Regions from separate parts of the Streptomyces sp. NPDC048258 genome, predicted to be linked through region 1. Evidence: riboswitches for the same ligand, from Rfam matches in the RefSeq annotation. Region 1 holds a riboswitch; the other holds the start of a gene.
The links. Region 1 has a riboswitch for guanidine ahead of ACGFYQ_RS30855 (Ohr family peroxiredoxin). Riboswitches for the same ligand answer to the same signal wherever they lie in the genome.
Positions count from the first base shown of each region.

Region 2: linked by a shared signal. The riboswitch ahead of ACGFYQ_RS26265 (DMT family transporter) and the one ahead of ACGFYQ_RS30855 (Ohr family peroxiredoxin) in region 1 are both predicted to bind guanidine.

Region 1 is NZ_JBICZH010000017.1:21,052-35,309, forward strand. Features, by position in the region: gene ACGFYQ_RS30785 (lamin tail domain-containing protein) at 1-85, opposite strand, end outside; gene ACGFYQ_RS30790 (hypothetical protein) at 730-993, opposite strand; gene ACGFYQ_RS30795 (protein kinase) at 1,388-3,073, shown strand; gene ACGFYQ_RS30800 (DUF5713 family protein) at 3,343-3,684, opposite strand; gene ACGFYQ_RS30805 (hypothetical protein) at 3,831-4,331, opposite strand; partial or broken gene ACGFYQ_RS30810 (IS256 family transposase) at 4,392-4,562, opposite strand; gene ACGFYQ_RS30815 (transglycosylase SLT domain-containing protein) at 4,648-5,103, opposite strand; gene ACGFYQ_RS30820 (hypothetical protein) at 6,223-6,720, opposite strand; gene ACGFYQ_RS30825 (hypothetical protein) at 7,079-7,603, opposite strand; gene ACGFYQ_RS30830 (VOC family protein) at 7,956-8,339, shown strand; gene puuE (allantoinase PuuE) at 8,478-9,386, shown strand; gene ACGFYQ_RS30840 (hypothetical protein) at 9,513-9,731, opposite strand; gene ACGFYQ_RS30845 (hypothetical protein) at 9,859-10,242, shown strand; gene ACGFYQ_RS30850 (AraC family transcriptional regulator ligand-binding domain-containing protein) at 10,406-11,044, shown strand; guanidine-III (ykkC-III) riboswitch at 11,099-11,160, shown strand; gene ACGFYQ_RS30855 (Ohr family peroxiredoxin) at 11,236-11,733, shown strand; gene ACGFYQ_RS30860 (hypothetical protein) at 11,720-12,169, shown strand; gene ACGFYQ_RS30865 (hypothetical protein) at 12,344-12,901, opposite strand; gene ACGFYQ_RS30870 (hypothetical protein) at 13,482-13,829, shown strand; gene ACGFYQ_RS30875 (FAD-dependent oxidoreductase) at 14,044-14,258, shown strand, end outside.
Region 2 is NZ_JBICZH010000012.1:137,136-151,393, reverse strand. Features, by position in the region: gene ACGFYQ_RS26325 (MBL fold metallo-hydrolase) at 1-76, shown strand, start outside; gene ACGFYQ_RS26320 (PTS transporter subunit EIIC) at 145-1,371, opposite strand; gene ACGFYQ_RS26315 (PTS transporter subunit EIIC) at 1,694-3,004, opposite strand; gene ACGFYQ_RS26310 (PTS glucose/sucrose transporter subunit IIB) at 3,132-3,467, shown strand; gene rph (ribonuclease PH) at 3,608-4,333, shown strand; gene ACGFYQ_RS26300 (hypothetical protein) at 4,435-4,830, shown strand; gene rdgB (RdgB/HAM1 family non-canonical purine NTP pyrophosphatase) at 4,862-5,476, shown strand; tRNA gene ACGFYQ_RS26290 (tRNA-Leu) at 5,536-5,619, opposite strand; gene ACGFYQ_RS26285 (HNH endonuclease signature motif containing protein) at 5,660-6,679, opposite strand; gene bcp (thioredoxin-dependent thiol peroxidase) at 6,826-7,293, opposite strand; gene ACGFYQ_RS26275 (DUF3618 domain-containing protein) at 7,403-7,720, shown strand; gene ACGFYQ_RS26270 (co-chaperone GroES) at 7,767-8,108, shown strand; guanidine-III (ykkC-III) riboswitch at 8,171-8,240, shown strand; gene ACGFYQ_RS26265 (DMT family transporter) at 8,272-8,592, shown strand; gene ACGFYQ_RS26260 (transglycosylase domain-containing protein) at 8,653-11,121, opposite strand; gene ACGFYQ_RS26255 (ABC transporter permease) at 11,380-12,183, shown strand; gene ACGFYQ_RS26250 (ABC transporter permease) at 12,275-13,045, shown strand; gene ACGFYQ_RS26245 (ATP-binding cassette domain-containing protein) at 13,048-14,022, shown strand; gene ACGFYQ_RS26240 (DUF1707 domain-containing protein) at 14,131-14,258, shown strand, end outside.

The DNA of each region.
Region 1 (14,258 bases):
CGGCCGGAATGGCGGCCGCGCCGACCAGGGCGCCGGCGGCCAGGACCGCGGCGAGAAGACGGCGGGTGGCGGGAGAAGCAGACATGCAGACGACTCCTTCGAAAAGTCAGCCCGGTCCGGCTTCGTGCGAGCCGGACGGGCTCCGTGCGGTTCCCGGCGTCCTGCCGGGAAGCCACACTCTGGCCCGCACCCACCATCAACCGCCATAACTCGGGACTCACGTTGCCTAATGCGGACATCTCCGTAACTCTCCCTTGCAAGATGCAAGCGTCAGGTCCAGTTGACACAGGCGGGGCGGAAGGTGCGGGCAGCCCGTCCAATGTCGAAGCAAGGGGGTTTCGGCCACATAAGCAGTTCATTCACGCCATGCCGTGCGCTGTGCGCCGAATGGGTTCAGGGCTCTGTAACGGAGCTTCTGCCGTTTCTTCGCACCGAGTACGCACCACCGCTCTGATGTGCGGGTGCGGGGACGGCTGACGCTTCGGCGGCCAGGCAGGACGCCGGCCAAGGGCCCCTGGGCGCAGCGCGCCCGGGGCCGTGGCGAAGGCGACCCAGTACAACGTCAGCGACCACAGCACCTACGCCGACCGACCCGTACGAGACCGACGCCACTGTGCTCCTGGCGGTCGCCATCGACCGGGAGGTCGCCGCGTTACCTTCGCCCTGATTGACGGCCTCGGCGCCCTGACTGCCGGAGCGAGCCGGCAGCTCCCCTGGGCTGATCTTCATCTACTTGGGATCGTCGCTGTCCCAGGGATAGACGAAGAGGTCCGGCCGGACGCCCCATGCGTCGAGCACGGTAATCAGCTCAGACTCGTCCGTGGCGTCAGTGGACTCGATGAGGGCTGCGTCGATGTCGTAGTCGAAGCCATCGATGCGCCCGCGCTCGTACTCCCAGTGTTCAAGCCGGAAACTACGTTCAACCTCGCTGCGAACCCATCCCTCGTCCCGCGCCTGGACATCAGGCTCGCTCTGCTCGGGACGGATGTCCACGAATGCGCGGCACTTCGGCCGCGATGCCGGGACTTCCGCAACCAGCCTCCTGCCGAGGCGGAGCGCGGTCAGTTTGTCCGTCGGCCACCCGTGGCTGACGGGCTGTCACTGCCAACACACCACTGACACCAAACCGGCGCATCGCACCCCTGCACCGGGCTTCTTCTGCAGGGCTGGCGCTTCGGCCCGGCGCTTCTTGCAGAGGGGGCGGACCGCGGGGGTAACGCACGAGCGTCCTGATCGCAGGTGAGATGTCTTGGTGATCACGGCTGTTGGAAGGTGCAACCTGCGCGCCGAGGGCCGGGCCGTGCGCACGCGCACATACGCGAACCCCTACCCTGGTGTGCCCGCCACGTGGCGGATTTCGAACAGTGCGACGAACGGGATGTGACAGGTGACGGGGGCGAACGGCGCGGATCTGGTCGGCGAGGTTCTGGGCGGGCGATACCGCGTGACCGCCACGATCGGCCGCGGTGGCATGGGCGTGGTCGCCCGGGCGGTGGACCAGTTGCTGAACCGCGAGGTCGCCGTCAAGGTCCTGCGGGCCTACACCGACGCCTCCCCGGCCGAACTGGCCGATCTGCGGGTCCGGATGCAGAGGGAGGCGCAGGCCGCCGCCCGTATCCGGCACAGCGGTGTGGTCACCGTGCACGACGTGGTCGAGGAGCAGGGGCTGCCGGTCATCGTCATGGAGCTGGTCGACGGGCCCTCCCTCGACGCTGTGCTGGCGGAGCGCGGCTCACTGGATCCGCGCGAAGCGGCCGCGATCGGCGCCAAGCTGATGGACGCGCTCGACGCGGCACACCGGGCCGGGGTCCTCCACCGGGACGTCAAGCCCGGCAACGTACTGCTTGAGCGCAGCGGCCGGGTCGTGCTCACCGACTTCGGCATCGCCAGCATGGAGACCTCCGGCGACGAGGCCCTGGCCAAGCTGACCCAGAGCGGTCAGATCGTCGGCTCTCTCGACTATCTGCCACCGGAGCGCGCACAGGGCCAGGTACCGGGTGCCGCGTCGGACATCTGGGCGCTCGGCATGACGCTGTACGCGGCCGTGGAGGGCGCTTCGCCCTTCCGCCGTACGTCGGTGTGGTCCACGCTGGCGGCGATCGTCGGCGAACCACTGCCGGAGCCCCAGCGCGCCGGACCGCTCACCCCGGTGTTGCAGGCGCTGATGGCCAAGGACCCGCTGCAGCGGCCCGACGCCGGGCAGGCGCGCGAAATGCTGGAGGCGGTCGCCGGGGGCAGGAGTGCGGACCTCGCGGCGGCACCGGCGCCCCAGCCCGTCACTCCGCCGGGCTTCGGTCCCGCCCTCGCCGTGCCGCTCTCCCCGCCCGCCCCCCAGCCCGTCGCTCCCTACTCGGCCGGCGCGTACGCTGCCCCTCCGCCGGCGGGCGCCGCGCAGCCGGGCGTGGCGCCCGGCATACCCGCCGGTCACAACAGCCGTTCCGAGACCCGTGCCACGACGGTCCACGCGCGGCGCCGCCGCACCCGTACCATCGTCGCGGTGGCGGCCGCCACCGTCCTCACCTGCGGCGGAGTCGCCTACGCTCTGATGGACATGCGAGGCGAGGGCAGCGGCGGGTCGAACACGGCGCTGCCCACGGCACGCACGACCGACGGCCCAGCCGCCCCGGGTGATCTGACGTCCATCAGCCCCGGCGAGAAGTCGTCCAGCACCCCCTCGAAGAAGGAAGAGGACCGAGGGGCAGGTCCCACGTCAGCGCCCGGCAACGGAGGTGACAAGCCGGCAGGGGACCCGTCAGCCTCTCCGAAGGCAACGCCCAGTTCCACGGTGAAGCAGCCCACCCCGGTGTCGACGGCGTGCACCGGCTGGGCCCACTCGAACCGCAGCGATGGCTACGGCCACGCGGCCCAGACCACCCACCTCTACACCGGGCCGTACGCGGAGTGCTCCTCTGTGACCGAGGTCAAGTCCGGGGCGAAGGTCTACTACCACTGCTATGTCACCAATGCCCATGCCAACAAGTGGGTCTACGCCCGTATCGCGGGCACGGAAACCGAAGGCTGGGTGTTCGGCGACAAATCCACCCTGGACAGCGGCACACTCGCCCGCTGTTAAGGCTGCTCCACAATTCTCCGGAGGGTGAGTTGCGGGTTGCGGCCGGCGCGGCGTCCGGGCGCTGCAGACTCTCCTCGGCCGCCGAGTCCATGAGGGCGGCGGCCGAAGGATCAGTTGCAAGCGTGATGTTCATCCACGGCACGATCGATGAGCGCCACCGCGCGGTCGCCACGCGGTACGACAAGCTTGCGGTCCGCTACGAGGCGACCGTGCTGATCGCCCCACACACACGAATGGCTCTGACCGGCAGATGGCCTTCCGGTCCTCGCTCACCAGTCCCGGCCGGCGATCAGCTCCTCTACATCCGCGTCCGTGAACCCGTATACCGACGCGACAAACCAGAAGTCCTCGGCGATCCACTCACGCGCGACCGTCTCGATCCCACTCCCGGCGGCCTCGAACTCCGCCTCCAGAAGGTTGAACTCCTCCGTCGCGGCCTGCGTGAGCGCATACAGGGCCTCCGGATCCGACGGCTGCTCAGCCTCAATCCGCTCGCACAGCCGCAGCAGGATCGCCCTGCCCTGGTCGACGACGTGATCGGGGAAGTACGAGTCCTCGTACATCTGCCGCAGAAACGCGTGCCCTGCTACCTGCTGGTTTGTGATCGGCATGCGCTTCCCCATCCCCGTAGAAGAACAGACGCGCCGATCATGCACGACACCACTGACAACGACGCCGCCCAAGCGAGCAATTGTCAAGAGTTGTGGACGATGAGAGCCACTGCGGCGGCGGCCGCAGTTGACGGGGACGTGTTCGGTCAGTCGCAAATCCCGAAATGCAGGATGGTGGCCCAGTCGCTGGTGACCAACAGCAAGTTGCGCCACCCTATGTCGCCCGCGTGCGGGCCGCTGACGTCGCCGGAGCTTCGGACGGGCCCCAGATGTGCCTCGATGAGGTCGACGACGCCATCGGCGAGTTCGCCTGCCTGCCGGATCTCAACGGGCGTGCGCAGGTTGGGGTCCGAGTACCTCTGGGCGGGCTGCATGAACCCTTCGGTCACCTGTCGGCGGAAAATGTCCCGCCAGGCTTGTGGTGACTCGAACGGGTCGACCGACGTTCTTACCTGGTGTCCACTGGCCCCCGCGTCGTACACGGCTTGAGCGAGACCCTTCATCCAGTCATGACCGGGTGTCATCCCAGCCAATGGGACTACATGGAATAGGTATATGGACGGCATATGGTTGCAGTCGTCGAGCAGGTCCTCGAGCGGTTCAGCAGCGGCTGACACCGCGTCTGGAGCGTCGAGTGGGTTCAGCATGGGCGTCTGGGTCCTCTGTGCGGTTCTGCGCTTCGGCCTCAGTGTGTCAGCTGAGCACGTTCATGCTGCGAGGTTTTCGGGGCGTTCGACGAGCTGACCGCGTTCGAAGCGGGCCCCGGCGCGGACCAGCGGGACGAGGTGGGCGCCGGTGATCGCGCGCCATCGGGCCTGGGCGGTCTCGACGAGCTTGAACACCATCGCGAGCGCCGCTGCCGGGCTGCCGGCGCCGCGGTGAGCTCGGCGGCCGGATACGCAAAGACGCTCGGCCGGGGAGTCCCGGCCGAGCGTTTTCGTGCATCTGCTGTCCGCTGGTGGCTTAGTACCAGTGGTTGGCGGACCAGAAGTTCCAGGCGCCGACGGGGCTGCCGTAGCGCTCGTTCATGTAGTCCAGGCCCCACTTGATCTGGGTGGCCGGGTTGGTCTTCCAGTCCGAGCCCGCGGAGGCCATCTTCGACGCCGGCAGGGCCTGGGCCAGGCCGTACGCGCCGGAGGAGGGGTTGGTCGCCGTGTGGTCCCAGCCGCTCTCATGCGAGATGATCTTGTCGAACGCAGCGAACTGGGCCGGGTCCTTGATCATCTGCTGCGCGATCGCCTTGGCACTCGTCGGGGCGGCCTGCGCGGGAACGGCGGCCAGCATGGAACCGGCGACACCCAGGGCGAGGACGGTACCCGTGAGGGTCTTCTTGGAAGCGGCGATGCGGCGGATGACGGGGTTGGACACGGATTGACCTTCCGAAGGGGACAAGGGCGGTCGCGGGCATGCCGAGGACATGCGTGAGCCACTCACGCAAAGGAGAGGGGTTCGTCGGCGGCGGGTGAAGTACCCCTGCCGCCCTGCGACTCATCCAGTTCTACAGACGCCCCGCCCCCCTGGCAACGAGCCCGCTTACTAGCGCCCCTCGGAGCGGGGGTGGAGCCGCCCTTCGTGGGGGTGACCCGTATCCGTGCAGGTGGGATGGGTTGCGGGAGGGTGCATATGTCCAGTTTAGAGGCTACTATTCCGTTTCGTTTGTGACCTGGGCCCTATGGGGCGGCTCACCTCCAGGGCGCCCGAATATCACCGAATGTCATCAGATGTACTTCTTTGAGAGTCCTGGCCGGATGCCCGAATTACTCAGGAATCGAAGGAAACAGGTCGATCGAAGGCTGCCTTCCGCGTGGCCCGGCGTCGAGGACCGCCAGGGAGGCGAGCGGCGGCCCGCCCCGGGGGTGGCCACCGCCCGCCAGTCCACCCCAGGCCGGACGATCCGGCGGTATTCCGGTGTCAGACTCTCGCCTACGTTGCGCGTCCGTCAGCATGCGCGATGGATGCGTGAGGTCTCCACTCGATGACCCGATGGCCATCTTGACCGCTCAGGTGGAACTGGTCGATCGTGCACCACGGTTGCCCGTGCTGAGGCGCTGCCCGGGCCCGGCTAAGTGTTGACCGCCGAGCTGCGGGCCGGGGTGATGTGCGTGAGCGCCTCGGCGTCGACCTCGCGGCCGGCGTTGCGCAGTTCGTCGACGGCCAGGCCTCCATGTACGGAGGGACAGGAACTAGCCGCAGCCCTACATCAACAGCGCCGGAAGACGGTCCTGACCTGCCGAAACGCAGTTGCCACCCACAACATCAGGCAAATCTCGCGAGCCGACTCAGCCAGACATCGGCTGCCTGACAGCCACACGCCCTCAGGGTGCGGTGAGTACCCGTTTCTGATCCTCTGCTCAGACCGTGGTTGAGGCGGGCCAAACGGGGAGCTTGGTCTTGCGGAACCGGGCGAAGTCGGCGCTGCCGTCGTCGGCACGGACGGTGGCCAGCATGTCCTGAGGGTGGGTGCCGACGTTCACCGGATCGGACTTGAGGTACTCGATCTGCTGGATGGTGCAGTTCGCACCTGGGGGGGCGGGCCGGTCAGTCGTCGGCGATCTGCAGGGCCAGCGCGAAGTGCTCACCGTCCGTCCCTGCGAGCAGGCTGTCGAACAGCGGGGTCAGCCCGTTCACGGCGCCGCATTCGGCGTCGTGATTGGACCACCAGCTGCCCTCCGGTCCGAGCAGGGACACCACCCGCTCCGCCGCGCGCTCGGCGGCCTCGGCGGGCAGGTGCTGGTGGCTTGGCCAGACCAGGTCGACAGCCGCGACCTGGGCCAGGAACGCAGCGGCCGCGTGCGTCTCCACCGGTTCCAGAGCCGCGCAGATCTCCGGGACGGACGGCGGGGCGTACGCGGGCAGAAAGCGCCGCCAGGCCTCGTCGGCGGCGCCCTCGGCCAGCAGGGCGCGGATCCGGGCCGCCAGCTCTGGCAGGTCGGGTTCCGGCTCGGTGAACCGTCCGACCGCCACGAACACCCGCATCGGCGTGGACAGCTCCGCCATGTGCGCTTCCAGATCGGCAAGGATTCCCACGGACTTCACAGCGGGATTCTGCCGTACGCCCCCCGCTCTGGGAGGCGATCGGGGAGCAGCCTGCGAGGCGTGACTGCGCCGTGTACCCGACGAGCGTGCGGCATCGTCGCGTCGCTCTCGTACGCGACGATGCCCGTCGTCGTGTAGCCGGTCCAGGAAACCGGGCGCCTTCCGCACGGTCACGCAAGCATGGGGGCGGTCGGCGCCGAAGTGGCTGGGCACTAGCGGCAGAAGGGTGGCGGCCGGGCCGGCAGGCGGGGCCGAGGGCAGCAGCTCCGCGGCCCCACCAGGTCGGATGGGCCGTGACCAGCGCCCCACACCGGGACTGCCCCAGCACGCCCGCCCGGCCCGGCCGGAGGACGGTGTGTCAGGAGGCGCTCTTGGACGCGCTGGAGACGACGCACTCCTTGTACTCGCTTCCGTCGCCCTTGCCGGTGTACGGCGTTGTGGCTTCGGCCTGCTGGGATCCACCGGCCTTGACCGTCAGGTTGGTGACCTTGGCCGTGGCGGTGAGGGCGTTCGACCCGGGCGCGCCTTCGAACTTCATGGTGATGTTGTAGGTGTAGCTCAACGAGCTGCTGTTGGTGACGGTGAGTCGGGCGACGAGGTTCTTGCCCGAGTCGTCCAGGCGGCACTTGTCGATCTTGATGTCGCGCTCGGCCTTGTTGGCGCTGCTCGAACCGCCCGTAACGGAGGTGTTGCCGGACGTGCTGCCGCTGCTGCTGTCGCTGCCGCCGGTGGTACCGCTGCTGGAGCTGCCCGAGCTGCTGGAGTGCGAGGAGCTGGAGCCGTGGCTGCCGCCACAGCTGGCGCCGTGGGAGCCACGGGCTCCGGTGAGCGCGACGACGGCGACACCGAAGACGGCTATTGCGCGGACATGACGAAGCTTCACATTCAATCCCGTTGCAAAGAGTGATGAACAGGTACGCACCTTGGCAGGCGCACGTCACCTTAATATCGTCTTTATGTCGCCTGGTTGCGCCCATCCGGGCGGGCCCACCGGATCGTGACACGATCACGACATGCTGATCACAGGCGGGGACGCGAGCCGCCAACCTCTGCGGCCCCGACCTGCACTGCTACCGGCACCGCTTCGGTGACTCCCGGTCCGACAGCGCTGAGCCTTGCCGGCACTTTCCTGGCGCGTCCGGGTCGGCAAGGTGGGCCTGTTACGAAAGCGTTGCTGGAGTCTCTGCGCGAAATTTGGTGGCGGACCGGGCGATGCTCGGGGCAGGCTCACGTGCATGGTCTCAGTGGTGCAGAACGTAGCGATCGACTGTGCGGATGCCTATGAGCTGGCCCGATTCTGGAGCGAGGTGGTCGGTTGTCCGCTGCATCCGGAGGACAGACCGGGTGCCCGGGAGACTGAGGTGCTGCTGCCGGAGGGGCCGTTGCTGTACTTCAACCAGGTGCCGGAACCGAAGACGATCAAGAACAGGATCCACCTGTGTCTGCGCCCGGAGACATCGCGCGAGGAGGAGGTCGAGCGGCTGCTGGGCCTCGGTGCCACCCTCGTCACCGATCGCCGGGAGCCCGACGGCGCAGGCTGGGCCGTCCTCGCGGACCCTGAAGGCAATGAATTCTGTGTTCTCCGCAGTGAGGCCGAGCGGGCCGCGATGTCCTCTTGAAGCATGCGCTCAACGGCCGGTGCCCTGCGGTGCGACGGCCCGGTGGCTTGTGAGCCGGTTGATGCCGCACTCCGCGGTGTGGGCGGCCTCGGCACCGCTCCTCTGGCGCGGCGACCGATCGGCGGTAGGGTGCCGCCCGTGTCCGAGCATCAGCGCGACCTCGTCGGCTACGGCGCCGAGCCGCCGCATGCCGCCTGGCCCGGCGGCGCCCGCGTCGCCGTCAGCCTCGTTCTCAACTACGAAGAGGGCGGTGAGCAGAACGTCCTCGAAGGCGACCCCGCCTCCGAGGGCTTCCTCCACGAGCTCGTCGGCGCGCCACCCGTGGTGGGCGGACGCGAGCTGAACGTCGAGTCGATGTTCGCCTACGGCTCGCGCGCCGGGTTCTGGCGCATCCATCGCACGCTCGCAGCCCACGACGCACCGCTCACCGTCCACGCCGTCGGGCAGGCACTGGAGCGCAACCCGGACGCGGCGCGAGCGATGGGCGCCGCCGGCTGGGAAGTCGCCGGCCACGGTTGGCGCTGGATCGACTACCGTCACGTGCCCGAGGACGCAGAGCGCGGCGACATCGCCCGCTCGATCGCGACGATCGAGCGGCTCGTCGGACGTCGGCCCGTCGGCTGGTACACCGGCCGGACGAGCCCGAACACTCGGCGCCTCGTCGTCGAGGAGGGCGGTTTCCTCTACGACTCCGACGACTACTCGGACGACCTGCCGTTCTACGTCCAGGAGGGCGGCCGCTCGCACCTCGTGGTGCCGTACAGCCTCGATGCGAACGACTTCAAGTTCCTGATCGTCCACGGCTTTACGACCGCTGACGACATGCTTTCGTACCTCGTCGACACGTTCGACGCGCTCCACGCCGAGGGCGCTGAGCGCCCGCGCATGATGAGCGTCGGCATGCACTGCCGGATCATCGGCCGGCCAGGCCGCATCCGCGCGCTCGACGGCTTCTTGAGACACGCCGCGCAGCGCGGCGGGGCGTGGGTCGCCACACGCGAACAGATCGCGCGCCACTGGCTCGCCGCGCACCCGCCGCTGCGCTGAACCCCGACCGGCACCTGCGCGGACAGTGCCGACGGCCGGGTTGTCGAGGCCGAGACCAGCTCCCTGTCAGCCGCGGCCCCGGCGGCGCAGAGGATCACTGCCGCCCAGCGGGGTCCAAACGGGTAATCAAGACCAGCCGGCCAGTTCACGGCACCGGGCGGGGCGTGGTGCTCCAACTCGGCGCTTGTCGGCCTTCGCTGCGGTATCGGCGGCCGTGGCCGTGGCCCGCCGGCCGTCCTGGACCTGCTCCAGGCGCTTGAGCGTGGCGGCGAGCATGTCCTGGGCGCCGGTCGTGTCCCCTGCGGATCCCTGGATTTTCACCTTGGTGGTGCGCGTGCGTGACATGAACACGCCTTACGAGGTCATGATCCAACAGCGCACATGTGCTGGTTCGGTCACCAATGCCTGACTGCTGGACATAAACTGACGGTATGCCCGAATAGTGCTCGCGCAGTCCGCATACCGTGGCGCCATGCTGACTGAATTCCTGCAGGTGGGCGCATTCGTGGCCGCCCTCTGGTGCTGCGTTGCGGCCGTCAGGCGCGCGGCCCGCGGCGACCGGTGGGCACTCTGGACCATGCTGCTGGCCGTCCTGACCGGCGTCCACTACCTGGTGGGCCTGACCCACCTCCTGGTCCTGGACATCCGCGAAATGTGCGAACTCACCCTGCACACCCGCTTCGACCCCGACGAACACGTCGAGACGCTGCTCCCGCTGTCGAACACCTGCAACACCGACGACGACCTGGTCCCCGCCTACGTGAACCCCGTCCTCGCCGTCCTCGCCTCCGCAACCCTGGCAGCCGGCACCGGAACCGTCACACGCGCACTGCGCACACCGCGCCTTCGCGGATGACGATGACCGCCAGGCAGCCATCCCGCGTCCGGATGTGCGGACTCGGCGAGGGCGGGCGGCGCTGGATCCGGTCAGCGCGCTGATGGCGGATCCCCGCAAGGGTGCCCCTGGGTCGCACGCGCCGGGGGCACCCTTGCGTTCGCCGCTACGGCGCCCGGCGGCCATGCACCCCCAGCAGGTGGAGGCGGTCGTCAGCAGCATGGTGCGGGCCGCCCGCTGGATCGCCGGCGACGACTGGGCGCCACGGGCCGTGTCGTTCGCCCACCCCCGTGCGGGCACGGCCGAGCCATACGCCCGCGTCCTGGGCTGCCCCGTCACCTTCGACGCCCCGGAGAACGCGATCACGGTCGCCAACGAGGACCTCGACAGGCGCCGCCCCCTGTACGACCCGGCGCTCAACGCCCTCCACCGGGCCTACGCCGACCGGCTCCTGGACCGGCTGTCCACTGCCGCGACCGCGGCCGAGCGCGTGCGGCAGTGGCTGGAGCACGCCGCGCTCGAGGACGCTGGACCCGAGGGCCCCGCCAAGGAACTCAATCTGAGCGTCCGGAGCCTGCGCAGGGCCCTGCACGCGGAGGGCACCTCGTGGCGCGCGCTCCTCGACGCCGCCCGCCACGGCCGGGCCAGGCAGCTGCTGGAGACCACGGCCCTGCCGCTGGACCGGATCGCCCCCCTCGTCGGCCTGAGCGGTGCGACGGCCGTGGTCCGTGCCTTCACCCGGTGGGAGGGCATGCCTCCCGGGGCGTACCGCAGCCGGCACCGGCCCGCGTCCCCGGATCGCGACGGGGCCGGCAGCGGGTGAGGAACTTCACCGCGGGCGAAGCCCCGGCCGGCTGCCTCCGTTGCTAGATTGTCCGGCGGCCGGATCCAAGGCCCCGGACGAGATGCGCCGTACCCGGTCACGCACGACGACGCGCGAGGTGCTGCACGAGCAGCGCCGTCCGCTGTCCGCACCCGGGCAGCGTCCTCGTCGAGCAAGATGGGCCGAACGCCATGACCGTGCCACTCACCCGCAGCCTGTACCGGACGACCGCGCATGCCGCCGGGGGACGTACCGGATCCGTCCACACGGACGACGGGCGCCTGGACGTCCGCCTCGCCCCGCCGCGCAAGAAGGTGCCCGGCACCACCAACCCCGAGCAGCTGTTCGCGGCCGGTTTCGCCGCCTGCTTCACCTCCGCGCTCGCGGAGGTCGCCGCCGAGTTCGGGGCGGATGCCTCCGCCGCGCGCGTGGCCTGCGAAGTGCAGCTCGGCACCACGGACACGCCCGCGGGCTACGGCCTCGCGGTGGCCCTCACCGTCAGCCTGCCGGGGTGGCGGGCGGCGGACCTCCAGCCCCTGCTGCACCGGGCGGACGCGGTCTGCCCGTACTCGCAGGCAGTACGCGGCAACGTACCGCTGACGCTCGTGGCCGTGGACGACGTGGACGACGTGGACAACGTGGATGTCGTGGACGCCGTGGACGACCCCGCTACCGATGACGAGGCCTGAGCCCGAACCGGCGGGCCGCGTCCCGGGCGGCCCCGGGGTCCCGGTGCCCGAGCCCGGCGCCTGGCTGCGGCGCGGCATCAGCCGCAACGGCGGACCCCTTCTCGAGGATCGCGAAGGGGTGTGGCTGCAGGCCGGACCGTACTACGCCGACAGCCGGGGCTTCGCCGGCACGACCGCCTTCGACGGCTCCCAGGTGCACTTCCACCACCTCACGGGCGAGCCCGGCGAAGACGCCGGCACCTTCCGGTGGCAGGGCGCGAACCTCGTCGAGCGGGGCACCAACCCGGACGGCAGCACCTTCCTGGAGATCTGGACCCCGCTGTCCGGCGCCGACGGTGCCACCGGCTCCTGGTCCGGTCCGGACCACCACGTGGTGCGCGTCGGCCGGCACGTGGTGCACGTCGACTCCCGTGCGGGTACGTACTGGCGGCTGTGACCTCCCTGCGGTGGGGGACTCGGTCAGGGGATGCGCGGCGTGCGGGCAGGAGACGAACGGGTCAGCCTTCCACCTGAAAGCCCACGTACAAGCGGCCGTTCTCCAGCTCGCGCGCTGGTCGGGAGCCGGGGACACCAGCCCCGCAGGCCCGTACGAGGCGTCTTGTGACGGCCGTCAGCGGGTGCGTCGGGGGCCGCCGCGGTGCGGGCGGCGGCGGGAGACAGCTTCGGGAGCGGCCTCGGGGGACGAAAAGCCGCCGGCCACAGCCGCGCGTGCCGGGGCGGGTGCGGCGGGGACTGCTGGCGAAGCGGGGGCCGATGCCGCGGCGGGACGAGAAGCCGTCGGCCGCTGGGCGCGGCCGAGGACGGCGGTGTGGGAGATCAGGGGTGCGCAGGCCTGGCAGATCTCGGCGAGGGTCCAGACCTGGCCGACGGCCGGGTTGTGGATGAGGAGGAGCAGCGGGGCACCGGTGCAGGAGGCTCTGGTGTCCTCGTGGAATCCGCATTCGGCGGCCTGGCAGGCGCACGCCGCGTTGGGGCGGACGGTGGCGAGGCGGGCGTGCGCGCGGGCGTGCTCGGCGGCGAACCGTCGCATGGCCGCCGTGTCCTTGGACCGGGGCGGCATGCGGCATGCCTCGGTGCTGCAGGTGACGGAGACGGTGTGGTCGCCGTGGCCGGTCAGACGGATCGTCCAGGTCCGCCCCGGGACACGGGATCCGGGAATCGTGGTCAAAGGAGAGTTGTCCGTTCACGTATGCGGTGGTGTGCCCACTGTTCGACAGTCTCGCGTGTGGCGACAGTGAATTTTCACGCGGCCCCGGCGTCGGCACGGGCACGTACTGGCAGCCCGGTCACAAGAAGAACCGCACCTCAGACGAGGAGACAGTGACCGAACGCGCCCTGCAGCCTTTCTCGCACGCCGTTCGGCAGGTGTCAACGGCATGCCGCCGTACGCGACGGCAGCCGCCACCATCGGCAGGTATGGATCATCCGATAATCGCAAGGAGTGAGGAACCATGATCGGGTGAAGCGTGTCTGTTCTGCTGTGACCTTTGTGGCGGCGTGCTCAGCGCGCTGCCTTCTCTCATGTGCAAGGAATTTCCCTGATGACTGTCAGTTCCTCGTCCGCTCAGCCAGGCGGGCCGTGGCCGGCCGATCCGGCCACGGGCCAGACCCCACCCGGCTTCGGTCCCCAACCGCCCACGGGGTGGCCCGTGTCCGGTCCCGGCCCGGCGTATCCGGGAGCGGGTCCCGCCTCGGCCCCGGCAGCGGCGCTGATGTGTCGCCACTGCGGGGCGTTCCCGGCGGCCCCGGTGACCTTCCGCCTCCACCAGGGCGTGCTGGTGCTGATGCGATTCCACAAGGTGGAGGGCCCCTTCTGCCGCGGGTGCGGGACGACGTACTTCCGTGAGCTCACCGCGCGGACGCTGTGGCAGGGATGGTGGTCGCCGCTGTCGCTGGTGCTGTTCACACCGGGCACGCTCATCGCCAACCGGCTGGCGCTGGCGAAGGTGAACCGGCTGCCCGAGCCGTCCGGGGGCCATGCGCGGCCGCAGACCGGGGCACCAGTGCTGCGCCGTGCGACGAGCCTGGCCGTGCTGCTGCCCGTGGCATGGGTGATCTGGGTGATCGCAAACATCATCAACGACGTCACCTCCTGAACCGGCCGGCCCCCGGAGCGGTGGGGCCGGTGCCTCCTGGCTGATCGGCGCTATGACCCGGGGTGGCCGGGCGGCGGAGCCGCGGTGTCGGTCATCTGTCGGGGGCTGTCGGGGGCTGTCGGTCCGATGTCGGCGGCTCGTCGGCGGGGCCTGGCACCTTTTCGGAGACGGCCGGCCGGAGCTCACCGGCCGGCCCGATCCCGAAGGAGCCACCATGCACACGCCCGTCACGATCATCGGCGCAGGACTCGGCGGACTCACGCTGGCCCGCGTCCTTCACGTCCACGGAATCCCGGTCACGGTCTACGAGGCGGAGTCCTCCCCGTCGGCGCGCACGCAGGGCGGGATGCTCGACATCCACGACTACAACGGGCAGCTCGCCCTCGAGGCGACCGGCCTGATGGACGAGTTCCACGCCATCGTCCTGGA
Region 2 (14,258 bases), on a different contig from region 1:
GAACCTCGCCGACGCCCGCGCGGTCTACGACGGCCCGGTCGACCTGGCCTACTCGGGCGCCGTCTACGAGGTCTGAGGTACGAGGAAGCCCCCGCCCTCCCTTCCGGGAGAGCGGGGGCTTCGTCGTACCGGAGGCGGCGAGGCCTACTTGGCCTCGGCCTTCGCCAGCTCGGCGAGCTCCTCGTCGGACTCGCGGCCCGGGGTGGGGAGGTTCCACTTGGTGATCGCGAAGCGGAAGACGAAGTAGTAGACCACCGCGAAGCAGAGGCCGACGCCGGCCAGGCCCAGCGGGTTGTCGGCGATGCCCAGGTTCAGCAGGTAGTCGACCAGGCCGGCCGAGAACCCGAAGCCGTCGCGCATGCCCAGGGCCCAGGTCAGCGCCATGGAGATACCGGTGAGGACCGCGTGGATCGCGTAGAGCACCGGGGCGATGAACATGAAGGTGAACTCGATCGGCTCGGTCACACCGGTGACGAAGGAGGTGAGCGCGAGGGAGAACATCATGCCGCCGACGACCTTGCGGCGCTCGGGGCGGGCGCAGTGGACGATCGCGAGGCAGGCCGCCGGGAGGGCGAACATCATGATCGGGAAGAAGCCGGTCATGAACTGTCCGGCGGTCGGGTCACCGGCGAGGAAGCGGCCGATGTCACCGTGGACGGCGCCGTTGGGGCCATCGAAGGAACCGGTCTGGAACCACGGGAAGGAGTTCAGCAGGTGGTGCATGCCGATCGGGATGAGCGCGCGGTTGGCGACACCGAAGATGCCCGCGCCGACCGAGCCGGAGCCGACCAGCCACTCACCGAGGTTGTGCAGACCCGCACCGAGGACCGGCCAGATGAGACCGAAGACGATGCCGGTGACCAGGCCCGCCAGGGCGGAGAGGATCGGGACGAGGCGGCGGCCGCCGAAGAAGCCCGCCCAGTCCGGCAGCTTGGTCCGGTAGAACTTCTGGTAGAGCAGGGCCGTGATGATGCCCATCACGACACCGCCGAGCACACCGGCGTTGACCGGGGCGTCGACGTTGACGATCTTGCCGCCGACCACCTTGGCGACCTTGGGCAGGTTGCTGTCGGTGAAGGTGGCGAGCACCTTCTGGAAGACCAGGTAGCCGGTGACGGCCGCGAGGGCGGTCGAGCCGTCCGACTTCTTGGCGAAGCCGATCGCGATACCGACGGCGAACAGCAGCGCCATGTTGTCGAGGATCGCGCCACCACCGGCGGCCATGTATCCGGCGATCTTGAGGACGAACGTCGGGAAGACGTCCTTGTCGCCGAGCATGTCGTCCGCGCCCAGGCGGAGCAGGAGCGCGCCGGCGGGCAGCACCGCAACGGGGAGCATGAGGCTCCGGCCGATGCGCTGCATGACGGCCATCACGCCGGCGCCCTTCTTCTTTTCCGCCGCGGGGGCGGCAGCCGTGGTCACAACTTCCTCCAGTGGGCAAGGCGCCGCCAAGGGGTGAGCCGGGGGACGGCGACGTCTCGTAAAAGGGGGGAACGCGAGCGCAGACAGGCCCACGTGGTCTACACCATTTGATGGTGTAGACCAGTTGTAACACGGTGAGGGTTAGATAAGGAACCTTCGATTTCCTGTGGTCTACACCACAGGAGGTCCGGACATGGCCGAAGCCCCCGGATCCGAGGATCCGAGGGCCATGCGAGGCGGGCCGAAGGTCCGGTGGGCCGCCGGACGGTGCCTACGCCTTGACGTTCTCCTTCTGCATCTCCTCGATCTCCTCGTCCGACTCCCGGCCCGGGGTGGCCAGGTCGAACTTGGTGATCGCGAAGCGGAAGACAGCGTAATAGACCACCGCGAAACACAGGCCGATCGGAATGATCAGCCACGGCTTGGTCGCCAGGGTCCAGTTGATGACGTAGTCGATCAGACCGGCCGAGAAGCTGAAGCCGTCGTGGACGCCCAGCGCCCACGTCACTGCCATCGAGACGCCCGTCAGCAACGCGTGGATCACGTACAGCAGGGGCGCCACGAAGAGGAACGAGTACTCCAGCGGCTCCGTGATGCCGGTGACGAACGAGGTCAGGGCGACCGACAGCATCAGGCCGCCGACCTCCTTGCGCCGCCGCGGCTTCGCGCAATGGGTGATCGCCAGCCCCGCCGCCGGGAGAGCGAACATCATGATCGGGAAGAAGCCGGTGAGGAACTGCCCGGCCTCCGGGTCCCCGCTGAGGAACATGGTGATGTCGCCGTGGACCACCTGGCCGTCCGGCTTGGTGAAACTGCCGAACTGGAACCACACCGGCACGTTCAGGAACTGGTGCAGGCCGATCACCAGCAGCGCGCGGTTCGCGACGCCGAAGATCCCGGCGCCCCAGGAGCCCAGGCCCACCAGCCAGTCGGAGAAGCTCTCCAGCCCGTCACCGATCGGCGGCCAGATCCACAGGCAGATGACGGCGAAGCCGATCGCGACGAAGGTCATGATGATCGGGACGAGCCGGCGGCCGTTGAAGAAACCGAGCCAGTCGACCAGCTTCACCCGGTGGAAGCGCTGCCAGAACCAGGCGGCCAGCAGGCCCATGATGATGCCGCCGAACACCCCCGGGTTCTGGAAGGTGTACTCGGCGAGGGTGAAGTCCTCCCCCAGGCAGCCGCCCCCGACGTCCCTGGTCCCCGCGGGGCAGGCCGTGGGGAACGCACGCAGGACGCTGCGGTAGACGAGGAAGCCGACCACCGCCGCCAGTGCCGTCGAACCGTCGGCCTTCTTGGCCATGCCGATCGCGACACCGACGCAGAAGAGGAGCGGCAGGCCGAGGTCGGCATTGAGCAGGGCGCCGCCCGCGGCGTTCATGACCCGGGCGACGTCCGTCCAGCCGAGGCCGTCCACACCGAAGACGTCGGGCTGGCCCAGGCGGTTCAGGATGCCCGCCGCGGGCAGTACGGCGATCGGCAGCTGAAGGCTCCGCCCCATCTTCTGCAGCCCCTGGAACATGCCGTTCCACCACTTCTGCTGGGGCACTGCTGCGGCGCTGCTCGCGCTGCTCGCGCTCATCGGCGTCCTCCCTGACCGGCCCGTTTTTGGCAGTTGCGGCGCGTGCGGCACACTGGTGTAGACCAGTTGTGGGCAGGCTGCTGCTGATCGTCATCATTCGGTAGACGGCAGTCACGTGCTCGCATAGATGGGCCAACCGTGGGTTACCGTGACAAAGCGGATCACACAGGTGGGTATCCGGATACCTGGCCGCCGAGACTCGTTCTTCGTAACACTCAGGGAGAAACACATGGCCACCAAGGCTGAGAAGATCGTCGCCGGGCTCGGCGGTATCGACAACATCGACGAGGTCGAAGGCTGCATCACCCGCCTGCGCACCGAGGTCCACAACCCGGACCTCGTCGACGAGGCCGCCCTGAAGGCCGCCGGCGCCCACGGCGTCGTCAAGATGGGCACCGCGATCCAGGTCGTCATCGGCACCGACGCCGACCCGATCGCCGGCGAGATCGAAGACATGATGTGAGCTGAGCCCCTCCAGGCTCGCCCGTCGTACGCCAAGACCCCGTAAGACCCCGCAAGACTCCGCAAGACCCCGTAAGACCCCGTTCCGGATACACCTGGACGGGGTCTTCGCGTTCCCCCGCAGGGACTAGGCTCGGAGCCATGTCTCGCATCGACGGCCGTACGCCCGAACAGCTCCGCCCGGTCACCATCGAACGCGGATGGAGCAAGCACGCCGAGGGCTCCGTCCTCATCTCCTTCGGAGACACCAAGGTCTTCTGCACCGCCTCCTTCACCGAAGGCGTCCCGCGCTGGCGCAAGGGCAGCGGCGAAGGCTGGGTCACCTCCGAGTACTCGATGCTGCCCCGCTCCACCAACACCCGCGGCGACCGCGAGTCCGTACGCGGCAAGATCGGCGGCCGCACCCACGAGATCTCCCGCCTCATCGGACGCTCGCTGCGCGCCGTCATCGACTACAAGGCCCTCGGCGAGAACACCATCGTCCTGGACTGCGACGTCCTCCAGGCCGACGGCGGCACCCGCACCGCCGCGATCACCGGCGCCTACGTCGCCCTCGCCGACGCCGTCGCCTGGGGCCAGCAGAAGAAGCTCATCAAGGCCGGCCGCAAGCCGCTCACCGGCACCGTCGCCGCCGTCAGCGTCGGCATCGTCGACGGCGTCCCGCTCCTCGACCTCTGCTACGAGGAGGACGTGCGCGCCGAGACGGACATGAACGTGGTCTGCACCGGCGACGGCCGCTTCGTCGAGGTCCAGGGCACCGCCGAGGGCGAGCCCTTCGACCGCAAGGAACTCAACGCCCTCCTGGACCTCGCCGCCGGCGGCTGCGCGGACCTGGAAGCCATCCAGCTGGGCGCGCTGGAACTGTAAGCGGCAACCGCGGCGCGCGGATTCGCGTCCGTCCTGGTACGGGCGCACGGTGTCAAAGCCGTGCGCCCGTCCACGTATCCGATTCCCTGGGGGACCCGAAGATGAAGACGACGAAGCCGAAGCACCGCATCGCCGCCATAGTCGTGGCGGCCGCTCTGACCCTCCCCGCCCTCACGGCCTGCGACGCGATCTCCACCGCCATGGACTGCGCGAACACGGCCGTGGCCATCACCGACGGCGCGAACGACCTCCAGCAGGCGGTCTCCCAGGCGGGCAACAGCCCCCAGGACGCCCAGAACGCGCTCGACCAGATCGAGACGAACCTCAAGAAGATCGGCGACCAGACGGACAACGCCGACCTGGGCAAGGCCATCGACTCGATGAACACGGCGGTCAAGAACGTCCGCACCGCCATCCAGAACGGCGACGCCACCCCGGACATCCAGCCGGTCGCGGACGCGGCGAGCGAGATCTCCAAGGTCTGCACCCCGGGCTGACGCGGCCGGCGGCCGGGAAATAATGGGGGCCATGACCTCCACGCCCAGCCGCCTCATCCTCGCGACCCGCAACGCGGGCAAGATCGCCGAACTCCACGCCATCCTGTCCGACGCCGGCCTGCCGCACGAGCTGGTCGGCGCGGACGCGTACCCCGAGATCCCGGACGTCAAGGAAACCGGCGTCACCTTCGCCGAGAACGCCCTCCTCAAGGCCCACGCCCTGGCCCGGGCCACCGGCCTCCCGGCGGTCGCCGACGACTCCGGCCTGTGCGTGGACGTCCTGAACGGCGCCCCCGGCATCTTCTCGGCCCGCTGGGCCGGCGCCCACGGCGACGACGAGGCCAACCTCCGCCTCCTGCTGGCGCAGCTCGGCGACATCGACGACGAGCACCGCGGCGCCCACTTCTTCTGCGCGGCGGCCCTGGCCCTCCCGGACGGCACCGAACGCGTCGTCGAGGGCCGCCTCCTGGGCACCCTCCGCCACACCCCGTCGGGCACGGGCGGCTTCGGCTACGACCCGATCCTCCAGCCACTGGGCGAGTCCCGCACCTGCGCGGAACTCACCCCGGCGGAAAAGAACGCCATCTCCCACCGAGGCCAGGCCTTCCGCGCCCTGGTCCCGGTGGTCAGGGAACTCCTGGGCTGACGCTGGTACGCCGAGTGCCCCGTACGCGATTGCTGCGTACGGGGCACTCGGCGTTGACGTGCGGTTGGGGGGACTCGAACCCCCACGGGTTTTACCCCACTTGGATCTAAACCAAGCGTGACTGCCTATTCCACCACAACCGCGACATAAAGCCCAATTCGGACATTGAGCCTGACTGGGCTGCTACCAGTCTACGGGGGAGTCACGGAGGGCGGCAGGTTTGGGGCGGCGATTGCGGCACCACGTGTCCGTCAGGGAGTGACAGTTGGGGCACAGGTAGCGGAGGTTCTCGCGGCGATTGTCGAGCCAGTCGCCACTGATGTGGTCGATCTGGAGCGTGATCGGCTGTCCCAGCCATTCTCCCGGATTCCCGCAGGCTCCGCAGATGTACGGGATGCCGATCTCCCGTAGTGCCCGGTGAAGGCGGGAGCGGTTGGTACGGGGTGATCCCTCGGGAAGCCTGACGAGCGTGTCCGCCGCGACGCTCCTGGTCGACGCCGCCCGAGTGGTCGCCCACGCGCGGCGCTGGAAATGGCTGACATCGAGTCCGAGTTGAGCGACCCGACGCCGGACGCGGCGGTGATTCACGTCATTGACGGCGAGGTCGAGGGCGCGCATGAGGTCTGCGTAGCTCGACGCCGCCGGGACGGCCGTGCGCAGGGCTTCCTCGGGGATGATCAACCGGAAGTTCCGGAAGTGCGTGGTGTCGATGCCGTGCTCCTTCAACATCCTCCCGAGCGCGGCGCGGGACCGACTGTCGTCCGGCACGCCCAGAGCCCGAGCCGCGCTGCGGATGCTTGTGGCGGAGGCCGCCGCAATGGCGAGTTCCTCGGTGGTGAACGGTAGGTCGACGCGCCCCCGCTCCATGCCGGGGAAGTGGCTGATGTCGATGCCGGCCGCCGCTATCCGGCGGCCGATGTGCGACAGGGTGCCGGTGGCTGGAGGGGCGCCGAGCTTGACGGCCACCTCGCGCAATGTGGTTGATGAAGCCGCTGCGGCAGCTATGGCCTCGTCCGGGTACTTGCGCCACGGACTGCGCTTCGCGAAGTGACTGCTGTCGATTCCGTGATGGGCAACCTTCTCCTGCAGTACGCGGCGTTGCCCACCGCTCTCTCTGAGGCCGAGTCGCCGCATCAGGTCGGCCCAACCCCTTGATTCGGCGACCGCAGTGGTCAGTGTTCCGCGGTCATACGGATCGGCCATGCTCCGTTTCTCCATTTCCCGGCCGCGCGTGCGGGCCTCGTACGGAGTAACGGGCCGATAGTCGGACGGTTACGGTCGATTTCGTCCGATAAACGGAGCGGCCCGCACCGGTTGGGTGCGGGCCGCTCCGTTCGGAAAGGGTCGGGTCAGATGCCCAGGTCTTTGATGATCTTGGCTACGTGGCCCGTGGCCTTGACGTTGTAGAAGGCGTGCTCGACCTTGCCCTCCTCGTCCACGACCACCGTCGAGCGGATGACCCCCGTCACCGTCTTGCCGTAGAGCTTCTTCTCGCCGTACGCGCCGTACGCGGTCAGGGTCTCCTTCTCCGGGTCGCTGACCAGGGTGACCTTCAGGTGCTCCTTGTCGCGGAACTTCGCGAGCTTCTCCGGCTTGTCCGGGGAGACGCCGATGACGTCGTAGCCGGCCGTCGCCAGTACGTCCAGGTTGTCCGTGAAATCGCAGGCCTGCTTGGTGCAGCCCGGCGTCATCGCGGTCGGGTAGAAGTAGACGATCACCTTGCGGCCCTTGTGGCCGGCCAGCGAGACCTCGTTGCCGTCCGCGTCGGGCAGGGTGAAGGCGGGGGCGGTGTCGCCCGGCTGAAGTCGCTCGCTCATGTCGGCAGTCTCCTCAAGAGGGGATCGGTATGGCACGAGACTAAGCTGCTGACAGACTGTTCATGGCGGACTACGCCCCCACAGACGAAACGACGACGGAGGCAGCGCGGTGCCGGAAGCCAGGACCCCCGCACAGATCGAGGCGGACATCGTCCGCCGCCGCGAGCAGCTCGCCGAGACGCTCGACGAGATCGCCGTGCGCGTGCACCCGAAGACGATCATCGGGGACGCGAAGGCCAGGGTCGCCTCGACGGTCGACCACACCCTCGGGCGGGCGTTCGTCGCGGTGAACCGCCTCGTGACGGACGTGAAGGGCGCCCTGCGCCACGAGGACGGGGCCCCGCGCATCGAGCGGATCGTGCCCGTCGCGCTGGTCGCGGCGGGTGTGGTGGGGGTACTGGCGCTCTCGGTGCGGCGCAAGCGCTGATGACCCTGCGGAGCGCGGCGCGGACGCGGGCGGGTAGGTTCGGAGGGTGAGCGAGAACACCACCCACGACAAGCTGCCCATCCGCATGCTTCACGACCGCGTGCTCGTGAAGTCCGACCTGCCGGAGGGCGAGCGCCGCTCCGGCGGCGGCATCCTCATCCCGGCGACGGCCGCGGTGGGCAAGCGGCTGGCCTGGGCGGAAGTGGTCGCGGTCGGGCAGAACGTACGGAGCGTCGAGCCCGGCGACCGGGTGCTGTACGACCCGGAGGACCGGGCCGAGGTGGAGGTGCGGGGTGCGACGTACGTGCTCATGCGCGAGCGGGACCTGCACGCCGTGGCCGCCGAGCGGCTGGAGGGGGCGAAGGACTCCACCGGCCTGTACCTCTGACCCTTCGAAACTGACCTGTAGCACGTGAAAGGGGCTGGTGGCCGAGGTCACCGGCCCCTTTCGCCTTCCTTTGCTACGGTTGAGGGGAACCCGACGAGACGCGCCGTACCGGGTACGACAAGACGACGCACCCCGTATCGCTCGATGTCTCGGAGGTGCCGTCATGGCCTGGGTTCTGCTGCTTGTCGCCGGTCTGCTCGAAGTCGGCTGGTCGATCGGCATGAAGTTCACCGAGGGCTTCACCCGGCTGTGGCCCAGTGTGTTCACGGGCGCCGGGATCGTCGCCAGCATGGTGCTGCTCTCCTACGCCGCCAAGTCCCTGCCCATCGGTACGGCGTACGGGGTGTGGGTGGGCATCGGCGCCGCCGGGGCGGCCGTGCTCGGTATGGCGGTGCTGGGTGAGCCCGTCACCGCCGCCCGGATCTTCTTCATCTCCCTGCTGCTGGTCGCCGTGGTGGGGCTGAAGGCGACCTCCGGTCACTGACCGCGGGTCTCCGGGTCCGCGGGTCTCCGGGTCCCCGGGTCGCCGGGTCCCCGGCCCGGGTCATTCCAGGAACGCCGATGGCGGGCGCGCGCCTTCGGTCGCGCCGCCGCCGTCCGTGCCCCGCCCGCCCGTCGCACCCGTCGTGCCCGTCGTTCCCGTGGTGGTGCCTCCCTGCTCGCCCTGGGTGGTGCCGCCGTTGGTCTGCCCGCCCTGGGTCTGCCCGCCCTGCGTCCGGCCGCCGTTGTCCTGCCCGCCGTTGTCCTGACCTCCCTGGGTCTGGCCTCCCTGGTTCTGCCCGCCGTTGTCCCGGCCCCCGTTGTCCCGGCCCCCGTTGTCCTGCCCGCCCGTCGGCGGAGTGGGCCGGACCGGCCGGGTCGGTCGTACCCAAGGGGGCGGTGTGCCGTCGCCCGGCGTCTCCTCGGGCCGATCCGTCTGGGCGGGCGGCAGGGGCGGCGGCTCCCCCGCGCCCGGCTGGAGTTCCAGGTCGAAGTCGACGGGGTCGCTGCCCTCCAGTGCCGTCTTCGTGTACGCGGCCCAGATCCGGGCCGGGTAGCCGCCACCGCCGATACGGGGCTCCCCGAGGGCGTTGTACAGCGACTCCAGGGCGCCGGTGTCCGGGTCCTGACCCATCATCGAGACCACCGTGACCAGGTCCGGGGTGTACGCGGCGAACCAGGCCGAGCGGTCCAGTTCGCCGGTCCCGGTCTTGCCCGCGGCCGGGTGGCCGGCGGCGAGCGCCGCCGTGCCGGTGCCGTTGTCGACGACGCTGACCAGCATGGACGTGGTGGTGTCGGCGGCCTCGCGGCTGACGGCCTGGGTGGGCGTGCGCTCGGGCAGGCCGATCGTGTCGTCGCCCTTGGTGATCTTCTCCAGGAAGGTGTACGGGGTGCGGCGGCCGTGGTCCGCGAGGGTCGCGTACGCCTGGGTCATGTCCAGGACGCTGGCCTGCAGGGTGCCGAGCGCCATGGCGGGGACGGGCGGGAAGTTCGGGGTGTCCTCGGGGATGCCGAGGGCGATGGCCGTGTCCTTGACCTTCGCGGTGCCGACGTCGACCGCCATCTGCGCGTAGACGGCGTTGACGGAGAGGTCGGTGGCGGTGTTGACGGTGATGTTCCCGTACGAGACCTGGCCCTCGTTCTCGGGGGCGAAGCGGATCCGGCCGCCGACGACCGGGCGCTTGTTGTCGCCGTTGTAGATGGTGTTCGGCGTGATCCGGCGGCCGTCCTGGGTGCGGGTGTCGTTCTCCACGGCGGCCGCGAAGACGAACGGCTTGAAGGTGGAGGCGACCTGGTAGTCGTGCCGGGTCGCGTTGTTCACGTACTGCTTGGTGTAGTCGATGCCGCCGTACATGGCGACGACCTTGCCGGTGGCCGGGTCGATGGAGACCCCGCCGGCCCGCACCACCCGGTCCGCCTTGCGCTTCTCCGGGTCGAGTTTGGCGACCATCTGCTCGTCGACGGCTTCGACGAAGGCGTTCTGGCGGCGTCTGTCGATGGTGGTGGTGATGCGGTAGCCGCCTTCGGCGAGGGTTTTGTCGTCGAGGATCTTGCGGTCGACGATGTAGTCCTTGATGGCCTCCACCAGGTACCCGCGCTGCCCGGACAGTCCGGCGGCGGCGCGGACCTTGCCCGGCTCGGGGAACTGTGTCGTCGCGCGTTCGGCGGCGGGCAGCCAGTTCTTCTTGACCATGCCGTCGAGTACGTAGTTCCAGCGGGCGAGGGCGCGGGGGCGGCTCTGGGGGTGCGAGACGACGTCGAAGGCGCTGGGAGAGTTGAGGAGGGTGGCGAGGTACGCGCCCTCGGCGGTGGTGAGGTTGGCGACGTCCTTGCCGTAGTAGGCCTGGGCGGCGGCCTGGATGCCGTAGGCATTGCGGCCGAAGTAACTGGTGTTCAGATACCCCTCCAGGATGTAGTTCTTCGACTTCTCGCGACCGAGTTTGATCGCGATGAAGAACTCCTTGACCTTCCGGTTGATCGTCTGTTCCTGGCCCAGGTAGTAGTTCTTGACGTACTGCTGCGTGATGGTCGAACCGGACTGGGTGCCCTTGCCGGTCGCGGTGTTCCAGGCGGCGCGGACCATCGCCTTGGGGTCCACCGCCCGTTCGGAGTAGAAGTCCCGGTCCTCGGCGGCCAGTACGGCCTCCTGGACGGTCCGGGGGATCTGGGAGAGCGGGACGTTGACGCGGTTGACCTCGCCGTCGCGGGCGAGCTGGGACCCGTCGGAGTAGAGGTAGACGTTGGACTGCGCGGTCGCGGCGGAGTTGGCCGGCGGGATGTCCACCAACAGGTAGCCGGCGACGAGGGCACCGCCGAGCAGCAGGGCGAGGAGCAGGACGCCGCCCAGCACCATGCGCCAGGTGGGGAGGGCGCGGCGCCAGCCGGTCCGTTTCCGGCGGGCCTTCGTGCCGGGCTGCGGTGCCGTGCCGGGCTGCGGTGCCGTGCCGGGCTTCTGCGGCTGTGTCGGGGGTCCCTCGGGCGGTGTGTCCGGGTCGCGAGGGGTCCAGCCCGGGGGTCGTGACTGGTCGCTCATCTCCAGGACTCCTCGACGCCGTGCGAAATATCCACTTCTGTACCTCATGGTGTCTACCCGATGACCGGTGATTACGCGCCGGACGGGGGTAAATCGGTCGCGTGGCTCGCCCCTCCGCACTAAGCTCGCGCGCTTTGGCCGACGTAGGAACGACGTGGGAAACGGAGGGATACGGTGCGTCAGAGAGTGCGTGAGAGTGCGGGTGAGAGAGCGCGCGGGGCAGCGCGTGGGACGGCGCTCGGGACGGCGCGTCGGAGAGTGCGGCTCTATCTGGCTGTCGCGGCAGGCGGGTTCCGGCGCTACGCCACCTACGGGACGGCGACGGCGGCCGGTGTGTTCACCAACACCGTGTTCGGTTTCATCGTCGCGTACACGTACATCGCGCTGTGGGACGAGCGGCCCGGACTCGGCGGCTACGACCAGGCGCAGGCCCTGACTTTCGTATGGGTGAGCCAGTCGCTGCTCGCCGCCGGGGCGCTGATCGGGGGCGGTTTCCAGGAAGAGCTCCAGGAGCGTGTCCGTACGGGGGACATCGCCGTCGACCTGTACCGGCCGGCGGACCTGCAGATGTGGTGGCTCGCGGCCGACCTGGGGCGGGCCGCCTTCCAGTTGGTGGGGCGGGGGGTGGTCCCGCTGGCGGTCGGGGCGCTGGCGTTCCGGCTGGCGCTGCCCGCAGATCCGCTGCGCTGGCTGCTGTTCCTGGTCTCCGTCCTGCTCGCGCTGACGGTGAGTTTCGCGGTGCGCTACCTGCTGGGGCTGGCGGCGTTCTGGCTGATGGACGGGTCCGGGATCAACATGATGGCGACCGTCGTCACGATCTTCTTCTCCGGGATGCTGCTGCCGCTGACCGTTTTCCCGGGCGGTTTCGGCGAGTTCGTGCAGGCGCTGCCGTGGGCGGCGATGCTCCAGGTCCCGATGGACGTGCTGCTGGGCAGGCACGCGGGGTCCGGGAGCGCGGCGGGGGCGTTGGGGTTCCAGGCCGGGTGGGCGTGCGTACTGCTGGGCGCGGGGCGGCTGTTGCAGTCGGCCGCGACGCGGAAGGTGGTGGTCCAGGGTGGCTGAGGCGGTGCTGGAGCGGGAGTTCGCGGCCGTGGTGGTGGCCCGGCGCGGCCGGGTGCGCGAGGGGCTGCGCGGCTACGGGCTGATCGTGGCGATGTGGATCCGCGCGACGATGACGTACCGGACGTCCTTCGTCCTGTCGCTCGTCGGCAACGCGGCGATCACTCTCCTCGACTTCGTCGCGATCTCCATCATGTTCTCGCACGTGGATGTCCTCGGCGGCTTCACGCTGCCCGAGATCGCCCTGCTCTACGGGTCCTGCTCGGCCTCCCTGGGCCTGGCGGACCTGCTGCTGGGCAACACCGACCGGATCGGGGTCCGGATCCGCGACGGCTCGCTCGACACCATGCTGGTGCGCCCCGTTCCGGTGCTGGCGCAGGTCGCGGCGGACCGGTTCGCGCTGCGCCGGCTGGGGCGCGTCGGGCAGGGGACTGGGGTGCTGGCCTGGGCGGTCTGGGCGTTGGGTCCGCAGGTGGAGTGGACTCCCGGCAAGGTGCTGCTGGTGCCCGTGATGGTGCTGGCCGGCGCGGCGATCTTCGGGGCGGTGATGGTGGCCGGGGCGGCGTTCCAGTTCATCGCCGGGGACGCGGCGGAGGTGCAGAACTCCTTCACGTACGGCGGCTGCACGATGCTGCAGTACCCGCCGACGGTCTTCGCGAAGGACCTGCTGCGCGGGGTGACCTTCGTCGTCCCGCTGGCCTTCGTCAACTGGCTGCCCGCGCTGCACGTGTTGGGGCGGCCCGATCCGCTGGGGCTGCCGGGGTGGGCGGCGTACCTGAGCCCGCTGGTGGCCTTCGCCGTGTTCCTGCCCGCGTCGCTGGCGTGGCGCGCGGGAGTCCGTTCGTACCGAAGCACGGGGAGCTAGCCGTGGCCGTGGTGGATGCGCTGATCTCGCTGGACGGGGTCGAGAAGGTCTTCGACGTACGGCGCCGGGTGGGGCTGATGCGCCGGGAGAAACGCCAGGTCAGGGCGGTGGACGGGATCAGCTTCGAGGTGGCGCGGGGCGAGGTGGTCGGCTACATCGGGCCCAACGGCGCCGGGAAGTCGACCACGATCAAGATGCTGACCGGGATCCTGACGCCGAGCGGCGGCCGGCTGCGGGTCGCGGGCATCGACCCGGCGCGGGAGCGGATGCGGCTCGCGCACCGGATCGGGGTGGTGTTCGGGCAGCGCACCACGCTGTGGTGGGACCTGCCGCTGAAGGACTCGTACGGGCTGATGCGGCGGATGTACCGGATCCCGCGGGCGCGGTTCGAGGAGAACATGGAGCGCTGCGTGGACCGGCTGGACCTGGCCGAGCTGCTCGACGTACCGGTGCGGCAGCTGTCGCTGGGGCAGCGGATGCGCGGGGACATCGCGGCGGCGCTGCTGCACGATCCGGACGTGCTGTACCTGGACGAGCCGACGATCGGGCTGGACGTGGTGAGCAAGGCGAAGGTACGGGGCTTCCTGCGGCAGCTGAACGCGGAGCTCGGCACGACGGTGCTGTTGACCACGCACGACCTCCAGGACATCGAGCAGCTGTGCGAGCGGGTGATGGTGATCGACCACGGGCGGCTGATGTACGACGGGTCGCTCGGCGGTCTGCATGCGGCCGGGTCGGTGGGCGAGAGCGAGCGGACCCTGGTGGTCGACCTGGAGCGGGAGCTCGCGCCGATCGAGCTGGCGGGCGCGCGGGTGGTGAGGGTGGAGGGGCCGCGGCAGTGGCTGGCGTTCCCGGCGGGGGCTTCGGCGGCGCCGCTGGTGGCGGAGGTGGCGGCGCGGTACCCGCTGGTGGACCTGTCGGTGCGGGAACCGGACATCGAGGACGTGATCGCGCGGATGTACGCGGGGCGGGGGTGAGGGCGGGCTCGGGGCGGTTCAGGGGGCGGGATAAATCAGGGGCAACCCGGAGTCGGACAGGGGTTCAAGCCGTACAACTCCCCGTGTTCCCTGCATAGTCTGGTCCGCATGAGTGACGAGCGGCCGGAGAAGCCGTTGCCGGAGTTGAGGGCGTCGGATGCCGACCGGGACCGGGTGGTGGAGCGTCTGCGGGACGCCGTCGCCGAGGGCCGGCTCGACATGGAGGAATTCGAGGA